2 regions of the Scandinavium sp. UTDF21-P1B genome follow, and region 1 is predicted to be linked to the other one. Evidence: predicted binding sites of a transcription regulator. Region 1 holds the regulator's gene; the other holds the start of a gene.

The links. Region 1 encodes Fur, which represses iron uptake genes when iron is present. Its sites were predicted from a motif close to ATAATAATGAGAACNACTATCAA; they were not measured.
Region 2: the regulator Fur is predicted to act here: its motif matches at 3,512-3,534, upstream of efeU (iron uptake transporter permease EfeU).

What each region holds. Positions count from the first base shown of each region.
Region 1 covers NZ_JBFLVD010000008.1:175,263-180,777, forward strand. The annotation lists gene chiP (chitoporin ChiP) at 274-1,686, shown strand; gene chiQ (ChiQ/YbfN family lipoprotein) at 1,737-2,072, shown strand; gene fur (ferric iron uptake transcriptional regulator) at 2,161-2,613, opposite strand; gene fldA (flavodoxin FldA) at 2,928-3,458, opposite strand; gene ybfE (LexA regulated protein) at 3,608-3,901, opposite strand; gene ybfF (esterase) at 4,033-4,797, opposite strand; gene seqA (replication initiation negative regulator SeqA) at 4,971-5,515, shown strand, end outside.
Region 2 covers NZ_JBFLVD010000011.1:234,450-239,964, forward strand. The annotation lists gene putP (sodium/proline symporter PutP) at 57-1,562, shown strand; gene AB1287_RS07640 (DUF3574 domain-containing protein) at 1,654-2,082, shown strand; gene AB1287_RS07645 (NupC/NupG family nucleoside CNT transporter) at 2,158-3,342, opposite strand; gene efeU (iron uptake transporter permease EfeU) at 3,592-4,425, shown strand; gene efeO (iron uptake system protein EfeO) at 4,471-5,515, shown strand, end outside.

The DNA of each region.
Region 1 (5,515 bases):
TGCCCCATTTACTGGGCTGCTGACAAACCCCTGCTATTAGCGGTTCCTGCCATTTTGTCTCGCACTTGTACTTTGTAACAAAACGCAATCAAATATGTGCGCACTGTCATACTCTTGCGCATTCGTGCGGAAAAAGGATTGATAATTCGCGTCGCGAAAAATAGTCTACTGACATAGCGTCAGGCCCTTTCTGCCTCGCTACTTTTTTGCAGTGCTTATTTTATCGCTTTCGCCTTTTGCGACGGCGTTTTTAAAGTCAAAGAGGATATACACATGCGTACGTTCAGTGGCAAACGTAGTACGCTGGCGCTGGCTATTGCCGCCGTCACCGCAATGTCGGGCTGGGTTGCATCTCCGCAGGCCAGTGCAGCAGGATTCGTAGACGATTCAACGTTAACCGGCGGCATCTATTACTGGCAGCGTGAGCGTGACCGTAAAGACGTCACTGACGGTGACAAGTACAAAACCAACCTTTCTCACTCGACCTGGAACGCCAACCTCGACTTCCAGTCTGGCTTCGCCGCTGATTTCATCGGGCTTGATATCGCCGCCTTTACCGCAATCGAAATGGCCGAATCTGCCGAAAGCGGCCACCCGAACGAAATCGCGTTTTCCTCTATCAATAAGGGCTACGACGAAGACTACTCCGGTGATAAGAGCGGGATTAGCCTTTATAAAGCCGCTGCGAAATTTAAGCTTGGGCCTGCCTGGGCTCGTGCGGGTTACATTCAGCCAACCGGCCAGACGCTGTTAGCGCCGCACTGGAGCTTTATGCCTGGCACCTATCAGGGTGCTGAAGCCGGGGCGAACTTTGACTACGGTGATGCGGGCGCGCTGAGCTTCTCGTACATGTGGACCAACGAGTACAAGGCACCATGGCACCTTGAAACCGACAAGTTCTACCAGAATGACAGGAAAACCAAAGTCGATTATCTCCACTCCATCGGTGCGAAGTACGACTTTAAAAATGACCTCGTTCTGGAAGCCGCATTTGGTCAGGCGCAGGGCTTTATGGATCAGTACTTCGCCAAAGCCAGCTACAAATTCGACGTGGCCGGTACGCCACTTTCTACCAGCTACCAGTTCTATGGTGCACGTGACACCGTAGATAAAAACACCGTCAACGATATTTACGACGGTACCGCATGGTTACAGGCTCTGACCTTCGGCTACAAAGTGGCTGACGTGGTTGACCTGCGCCTCGAAGGGACATGGGTTAAGGCAGAAGGCCAGCAGGGCTTCTTCCTGCAGCGTATGACGCCAACCTATGCTTCCTCCAACGGTCGTCTGGATATCTGGTGGGATAACCGTTCCGACTTCAACGCCAACGGCGAAAAAGCCGTGTTCTTCGGCGGAATGTATGACCTGAAAAACTGGAACCTGCCAGGCTGGGCGGTGGGCGCTTCCTACGTTTACGCGTGGGATGCTAAACCGGCGGACTGGATGATCAACAGCGCAGGGCAGAAAGAGAGCATTGCCTCAAACAAAATCAAAGAGTCTTCCTACAGTCTCGATGCGATGTACACCGTCCAGGAAGGGCGCGCCAAAGGCACGCTGTTCAAGCTGCACTTCACTCAGTACGACAACCATTCAGATATCCCAAGCTGGGGCGGTGGCTACGGCAACATGTTCCAGGATGAGCGCGACGTGAAATTCATCGTTATCGCTCCGTTCACCATCTTCTGATAAGCGACGCGGCGGGCACGATGCCTGCCGCGTAACCATGAGGTCGTATCATGAAAAAATTGATTCTCGTCGCGATTATGGCGTCCGGGCTGGTGGCTTGTGCACAGCCGCAGGCACCGAAAGAAGACAGCAAGCTGAAAGCCGCCTACAGCGCCTGTATTAATACCGCGGAAGGCAATCCGGATAAGATTGAAGCCTGCCAAAGCGTGCTGGATGTGCTGAAGCAGGAGAAGGAGCACAAGCAGTTTGCCGAACAGGAAACGGTGCGCACGCTGGATTATCAGCAGTGTATCCAGGCGACCCGTACGGGTAACGATCAGGCAGTGAAGGCGCGCTGCGATAAAATCTGGCAGGAAATTCGCAGCAACAATACCCCCGCGCCGTAAGCCTTATTTCAACTCTGTTTTTGCCCCAAAATATGCCCATAAAAAAAGCCAACCGTCAGGTTGGCTTTTGCTTTTGCACGAGCGTCGATTATTTATCGGCGGCGTCGTGGGCGTGTTCATCTTCGCGGCAGTCGCCTTCAGCGCAGTGGCCGTAAAGATAAAGGCTGTGGTTAGTCAGACGAATGCCGTGCCTGGTGGCGATTTCACGCTGGCGTGCTTCAATCGAGTCATCACTGAATTCGATAACCTTGCCGCAGTCGAGGCAGATCAGGTGATCGTGGTGATGCTGCTGAGTCAGTTCGAAAACAGATTTACCGCCTTCGAAGTTGTGGCGGGTGACAATTCCGGCATCGTCGAACTGGTTCAGAACGCGATAAACCGTTGCCAGACCAATTTCCTCGCCCATATCGATCAGGCGCTTATAGAGGTCTTCCGCACTGACATGGTGATTGTCCGGCTCCTGAAGCACTTCCAGAATTTTAAGACGCGGAAGCGTGACTTTCAGGCCTGCCTTCTTTAATGCGATATTGTTGTCAGTCATGCGGAATCAGTCCTGTTGCTAGGCGATACACTTCCTTATTGGAAGTATTACTAAGAATGAATTCAGGATAATGCGTCTCATTATAGAACTGCGAAGTCTAAATGAAAACTGCAAACCCTGAGCAAAGTATGCTTTTCAGAAACGAGGCATCATCTGCAAAGCGAAACATCCGACCTCGTTAAAACAGCTGACATTGTACAGACATGTGCTCAAAAGTTAAAAATTTGTAGCGATTAATTTGATTGCTTTTATCTATTAATTTTACGGAACTTATCGCTAATACGGCGCAACCTGAGCGCTGCGCCATACGTTTATCAGGCGTTTTTGATCTCTTCGAGGTGCAGCTCTTCAGAAATCTGCTTAACCCACTTTTCAACGCGCTCAGCGGTCAGCTCCGGCTGACGGTCTTCGTCGATGGCCAGGCCCACAAAGTGATCGTCATCGGCCAGGCCTTTAGACGCTTCGAAATGATAACCCGCCGTTGGCCAGTGGCCGACGATGGTTGCGCCGCGTGGTTCGATGATGTCGCGGATGGTGCCGAGCGCATCACAGAAGTATTCTGCGTAATCTTCCTGGTCGCCGCAGCCGAACAGGGCCACCAGTTTGCCGTTGAAGTCTACCTCTTCCAGCGTCGGGAAGAAGTCGTCCCAGTCACACTGTGCTTCACCGTAGTACCAGGTCGGGATACCCAGCAGCAGAATATCGAAGCCTTCAAGATCTTCTTTGCTGCTTTTGGCAATGTCATGCACTTCAGCTACATCTTTACCAAGCTGCTTCTGAATCATCTTCGCGATATTTTCGGTATTGCCGGTGTCGCTGCCGAAGAAAATGCCTGTAATTGCCATGAGTAAAATAACCTCTTGAAACGTAATGAAATGATGGTGGAATGTTGCCCACAGATAAAGGCAATGATAGCAGGAGGAGAAGGGCGCGGGAACCGCAATCGCGCCGGACTGCACTCTCTGCTACATGAAAGTGATTTTTTGTCGGATTTTCAGACGAGTTTCTGGCTTCGCAACGCAGCCAACTGATGCATCAGTATTTCTTCAATCAGCTCGCTGCGGCTCATGTTTCTGGCTTCAGCCAGCTCGTTGAGCGCATCGACCGCTTCGTGATTGAGCTTTAGCTCAACGCGCTTGAGACCATTGCTTTTGTCGCGCTTCAGCTGATTACGCTTATTAATGCGTAACTGTTCGTCGCGCGAGAGCGGATTGGTTTTCGGCCTTCCCGGGCGACGCTCGTTTGCGAACAAATCTAATGTCGTTCGGTCCGTTTGTTCTTTTGCCATGATTCAGAGTGACTTCGGGGAAACAAGCCGCCGGACGACAGGCCCGGCGCAGATAGCGCGCAATCATACATCAGCGAAACCCCCACGCCAACGCCGGGAGCCACAATGGCGCTTGCTTGCTCGGATTTTAATCATTCCGCCAGATAGCGGCGAACAGCGCGCAGTACCGCGTCCGGTTTTTCAGCGTGGACCCAGTGCCCGGCACCGGCAATCACGTGTGCACGAGCCTGCGGGAATTGTGCCAGCAGCGTGTCGCGATACTCGGTGGTGACGTACGGAGAATTTCCGCCTGCAATAAACAGGGCAGGGTGGTCCCAGGCCGGAATCGTCTCCCAGCCGACAATATGCGGATACTGATCCCACAAAACCGGCACGTTAAAGCGCCATGCGCCACCGACGAAGGACTTCAACAGGAACTGAACCACGCCTTCTTCCTTTATATGCTGCCGCATTACTTCGGCGGCCTGCTGTCGTGTGGAAACGCCCGCTTCCGTCACCGCGTTAATCGCGGCAAAAATTTCATCGTGACGACGCACCTGATAATCCACTGGCGCAATGTCGATAGCCACCAGTTTTCCCACGCGTTCCGGTGCCAGGGCGGTAAACGCCATCACCGCCTTGCCGCCCATGGAGTGCCCAACCAGGGTGGCCTGCTCAATATCGTGAGCATCCAGCGTATCAAGTAAATCCTGAGCCATTGCCGGATAGTTCATGTCCGGGCTTCTTTCCGACAAGCCATGGTTGCGCATGTCGACTTGCAAAATATCGTGGTCGGTAACCAGGTCGCGGGCGAGGATCCCGAGGTTGTCCAGGCTGCCAAAAAGGCCGTGAACGAGGACGATGGGAGAATTAGTGTGCTGGTTTTGTGCAGATTGCGCTCGGCTGTTTAATTTCATGGCAAAGTTCTTTTTTTCGCTACGTCGGGTTAGGGTATCATGTTGAACATTCTGCCGCCCGGCTGCAACACTCAGTAGTCGTCTGAGTTTTTGCCGACACGCTATCCGCTGTTGGGTTTTGTCCCTATAATCCCAACGACTTGTATTCAGCAAAGAAATATCACTGGATTAAGATGAAAACGATCGAAGTTGATGACGAACTCTATGGCTTTATTGCCAGCCACACTAAGCACATTGGCGAGAGCGCATCCGACATTTTACGGCGCATGCTGAAAATTTCTGCCGTAGCCCAGAGTGCAGCCCCCGTTGTCAAAGAGACCCCGGCCCCGAGCGCTGCGCCGGTCGTTGCGGCGGCGGTGAAAAAAGCCTCTTCTCCGAAGGACAACGTCCGCGCCGTGCGTGAACTGCTCCTTTCTGATGAATACGCCGAGCAGAAAAAAGCGGTCAACCGCTTCCTGCTGGTGCTGACTACACTTTACTCCTTAGACAACAAAGCATTTGCCGAGGCCACAGAGTCGCTGCACGGGCGCACGCGCGTCTATTTCGCTTCCGATGAAGCGACGCTGCTGAAAAACGGCAACCAGACCAAGCCTAAGCAAGTGCCTGAAACCCCATACTGGGTGATCACCAATACCAATACCGGTCGTAAATGCAGCATGGTGGAGCACATCATGCAGTCAATGCAGTTCCCTGCGGAGCTGATTGAGAAGGTTTGCGG
Region 2 (5,515 bases), on a different contig from region 1:
ACCTGATTCTTCGTTCCGGACTCAGGGATAAAAAAGCGTTTTCTGGAGAATGATTTATGGCTAGTACACCGATGGTGGTGACGTTTCTTATTTATATTTTGGGGATGATCCTGATTGGCTTTATTGCCTGGCGCTCCACCAAAAATTTTGACGACTATATTCTGGGCGGCCGTAGCCTCGGGCCATTTGTGACCGCGCTTTCTGCAGGCGCATCCGATATGAGCGGCTGGCTGCTGATGGGCCTGCCGGGCGCCATTTTCATCTCGGGTATTTCCGAGAGCTGGATTGCTATTGGCCTGTGCGTGGGGGCATGGATTAACTGGAAACTGGTGGCCGGGCGCCTGCGCGTGCATACCGAAGCTAACAATAACGCCTTGACCCTGCCTGACTATTTCACCGGACGTTTCGAAGATAATAGCCGTGTGCTGCGCATTATCTCCGCGCTGGTTATCCTGCTCTTCTTCACCATTTATTGTGCATCCGGCATTGTGGCGGGGGCGCGTCTGTTTGAAAGCACCTTCGGCATGAGCTACGAAACGGCGCTGTGGGCCGGGGCAGCGGCGACTATTCTTTACACCTTCATAGGCGGCTTCCTGGCCGTGAGCTGGACGGATACCGTGCAGGCAAGCCTGATGATTTTCGCCCTGATCCTGACTCCGGTGATTGTCATCCTGACCGTCGGCGGCTTTGGCGATTCGCTGGAAGTCATCAAGCAGAAGAGCATTGAGAACGTCGATATGCTCAAGGGCCTGAACTTTGTGGCGATTATTTCGCTGATGGGCTGGGGCCTGGGCTACTTCGGTCAGCCGCATATTCTGGCGCGCTTCATGGCGGCGGATTCCCATCACAGCATCGTGCATGCCCGTCGTATCAGCATGACCTGGATGATCCTGTGCCTGGCGGGCGCGGTGGCCGTCGGCTTCTTCGGCATTGCATTCTTCAACACTAACCCACAGCTGGCGAACGCGGTGAACCAGAACAGCGAGCGCGTGTTTATTGAACTGGCGCAGATTCTGTTCAACCCGTGGATTGCCGGGATCCTGCTGTCGGCCATTCTGGCGGCGGTGATGTCCACCCTGAGCTGTCAGCTGCTGGTGTGCTCCAGTGCGATTACCGAAGACCTGTACAAGGCCTTCCTGCGTAAAGGCGCGAGCCAGAAAGAGCTGGTGTGGGTTGGGCGCCTGATGGTGCTGGTGGTGGCGCTGGTAGCGATTGCGCTGGCCGCTAACCCGGAAAACCGCGTGCTTGGTCTTGTGAGCTACGCATGGGCGGGCTTCGGTGCCGCGTTTGGGCCGGTGGTGCTGTTCTCCGTAATGTGGTCACGCATGACCCGCAACGGTGCGCTGGCAGGGATGATTATCGGGGCCATCACCGTCATCGTCTGGAAACAGTTCGGCTGGCTCGGCCTGTACGAAATTATTCCGGGCTTTATTTTCGGCAGCATCGGTATTGTGCTGTTCAGCCTGCTGGACAAAGCGCCGTCGGCATCAATGCTGAAGCGCTTTGCCGACGCGGATGCGCACTATCACTCTGCGCCACCAACAAAGCTGCAACCTGAGTAAACTGAAGCCCGCGAAAGCGGGCTTTTTTCTTGCTAATCACCTGAAAATAAGCTGATATCTTCCGACATAAAAACAATGAGGATAGCAGACAATGAAAATCAGAACGGGCTTAGCCGCCGCCGCGCTGGCGATCGTACTGAGCGGTTGCACGGCACCCTCGCAGAAAGCCGTAACAGACACCCAAAGTTGCAAAACCGAAAACCAGATGCAGCAGACGACGCTCTATTTCGGCCTGAGTCGTCCGGCAGGGAAGGACATCACGGCACAGGAGTGGCAGCAGTTTGTTGACCGCGACGTGACGCCGCGATTTAAGGATGGCCTGACGGTGTTTGATGCGCGCGGGCAGTGGCTCGGTAATGACGGCACCGTGGCGCGCGAGCAGAGCAAAGCCCTGATGCTGATTCACGGCAAAGATGCGCAGAGCGAAACGAATATTGAGGCCCTGCGGGGGGTCTACAAATCCCGCTTTGCGCAGGAATCGGTGATGCGGGTCGATCAGCCGGTTTGCGTGCAGTTCTGATGAAATCTGCCGGGGGGGCGCTACGCTTACCCGGCCTGCGTAGGTCGGGTAAGCGTCAGCGCCACCCGACGAAAATTACAGCACCAGCCCAGCAAAGCTCGCCGAAAGTAAACTCACCAGCGTCGCGCCGTACACCAGGCGCAGCCCAAAGCGGGAAACCGCGTTCCCCTGCTTCTCGTTCAGCCCCTTAATGGCGCCCGCCACGATGCCGATAGACGCAAAGTTAGCGAAGGAGACGAGGAACACGGACAGAATACCCAGTCCGCGCGGCGTCATTTCTGCAGCAATCTTTTGCAGTTCGATCATCGCCACAAACTCGTTCGCCACAAGCTTAGTTGCCATAATGCTGCCTGCGTGCAGCGCATCGCTCAGCGGAATGCCAATCAGCCAGGCCAGCGGGTAGAAGACGTAGCCCAGAATCGCCTGGAAGCTCAGGCCAAAGAGCGTCGAGAAGAGGGCGTTCACCGCGCTGATCAGGGCGATAAAGCCGATCAGCATCGCCAGGATAATCATCGCCACTTTGAAGCCGGCGAGAATATATTCTCCGAGCATTTCAAAGAAGCTCTGTGATTCGTGCAGTTTCTCGAGCTTAATTTCCGCTTCGGCATCCGGGCGCGTCGGATTAATCACCGACAGGATAATAAAGGTGCTGAACATATTCAGCACCAGCGCCGCCACCACATATTTCGCGTCGAGCATGGTCATATAGGCGCCAACAATTGACAGGGAGACCGTCGACATTGCCGTGGCGGCCATGGTGAACAGCCGACGTGAGGAGAGGTCGCCGAGTACCCCCTTGTAAGCAATGAAGTTTTCAGACTGGCCGAGGATGAGTGAGCTCACTGCATTAAAAGATTCCAGCTTGCCCATACCGTTGACTTTCGACAGCAGCGTGCCAATGACGCGAATAAAAATGGGCAGAATACGCCAGTGCTGGAGAATACCGATCAGTGCGGAAATAAAAATAATCGGGCACAGCACGCCCAGGAAAATAAAGGCCAGGCCTTTGTCGCTCATGCCACCAAAGACAAAATTGCTGCCCTCTGCGGCATATTTCAGCAGCGATTCAAACATGCCTGATACAGATTTAATCAGGACTAAACCGCTCTCGGCGTGCAGGAAAAAGAACGCCAGCGCCATTTCAATAATAATGAGTTGGGCCAGATAGCGAATGCGAATGGTTTTGCGGTCAAAACTGACCAGCCAGGCGAGTGCGAGGATTACCACCAGCGCCAGCAGGAAGTGGAGTAGATTAGCCATTTCAGTGTATATGCAGGTAAACGGGCGCCTATTTAGCCACAGCCCTTCAGCGACGTAAACGATTACCTGTTAATAAGCTTAGATAAATTGCTTCGCCTGCTCACCCTGTCGCCGGAAACTTTTTACAACCTGACATCATTATCCGCACATTTTACTTGAGTTTCTTTGCGTCGTAATGATAATCACTATCACTCATATTTACGAAACTTTGCATCCATTGACTGCGGTTCACACTGAAGGGTTTCAGGCATGTTTGTTCCATTTCTCATCATGTTACGCGAAGGGCTGGAAGCGGCGCTTATCGTCAGCCTTATCGCCAGCTATCTGAAACGCACGCAGCGAGGGCGCTGGATTGGCGTCATGTGGATTGGCGTATTCCTCGCCGCTGCGCTTTGCCTTGGACTCGGGATTTTCATCAACGAAACCACCGGCGAATTTCCGCAGAAAGAGCAGGAGATGTTTGAGGGCATCGTGGCGGTCATTGCGGTGTTTATCCTGACCTGGATGGTGTTCTGGATGCGCAAAGTGTCGCGCAACGTGAAGAAGCAGCTGGAAGAGGCAGTGGATAACGCGCTTCAGAAAGGCAACAACCACGGCTGGGCGCTGATTCTGATGGTCTTTTTCGCCGTGGCGCGCGAAGGACTGGAGTCCGTATTTTTCCTGCTGGCTGCTTTTCAACAGGATCTCGGCATCTGGCCGCCGCTGGGCGCGATGCTCGGCCTCGGGACCGCCGTGGTACTCGGCTTTATGATTTACTGGGGCGGTATCCGCCTGAACCTCGGCGCATTCTTCAAGTGGACCAGCCTGTTTATTCTGTTGGTGGCCGCCGGGCTGGCGGCAGGCGCTATCCGCGCCTTCCATGAGGCAGGGTTGTGGAACCACTTCCAGGGTGTCGCTTTTGATTTAAGCAATACGCTCTCAACCCACACGCTGTTTGGCACGCTGCTGGAAGGGATTTTTGGCTACCAGGAAGCACCGAGCGTCAGCGAAGTGGCTGTGTACTTTATCTACCTTATCCCGGCGCTGGTGCTGTTCGCACTGCCGCCACGGGCTGCAACGACGCCGTCGCGCAGCGCACCATAATCACTATTTTAGTTACAACATACTCATTGGATAAAAGGGATGGTCATGACGATTAATTTCCGCCGTAGTGCGCTGCAGCTGGGTATCGCTGCGCTGTTCTCCTCTGCGTTTGCCGCGCAGGCCGCCGATATTCCACAGGTTAAAGTCACGGTGACGGACAAGCAGTGTGAGCCGATGAACATCACCGTGAACTCGGGCAAAACGCAGTTCATCATTCAGAACCACAGCCAGAAAGCCCTGGAGTGGGAGATCCTCAAAGGCGTGATGGTCGTGGAAGAGCGCGAGAATATCGCGCCGGGCTTCACCCAGAAGATGACCGCCAATCTGCAGCCGGGCCAGTATGAAATGACCTGCGGCCTGCTGACCAACCCGAAAGGGACGCTGACTGTTAAAGGCGAAGCGACGGCGGATGCGGCGAAAGCCAACGCGGTGCTCAGCCTTGGCGATGCGATTGCGGATTACAAAGCCTACGTGACGGCTGAAACCGCTGAGCTTGTGAAAGGTACCAAAGCCTTCACAGACGCGGTGAAAGCGGGCGATATCGAAAAAGCCAAAGCGCTGTACGCTCCGACACGCCAGCATTATGAGCGTATCGAACCGATTGCCGAGCTGTTCTCCGATCTCGACGGCAGCATTGACGCGCGTGAAGACGACTACGAGAAAAAAGCGGAAGATCCGAAATTCACCGGCTTCCACCGCCTGGAAAAAGCGCTGTTTGGCGACAACACCACCAGGGGCATGGAAGAGTACGCGACGAAGCTAAACAACGACGTGCTGGAACTGCAAAAGCGCATCAGCGAACTGGCGTTCCCGCCGTCTAAAGTTGTCGGCGGTGCTGCGGACCTGATTGAAGAAGTGGCCGCCAGCAAAATCAGCGGGGAAGAAGACCGCTACAGCCATACCGATCTGTGGGATTTCCAGGCCAACGTCGACGGCGCACAGAAAATCGTGAACCTGCTGCGTCCTCAGCTGCAAAAAGAAAATAGCGCGCTGCTGGCGAAGGTGGATGCCAACTTCAAGAAAGTCGACACCATTCTTGCGAAGTACAAAACCAAAGACGGCTATGAAACGTACGATAAGCTGACGGATT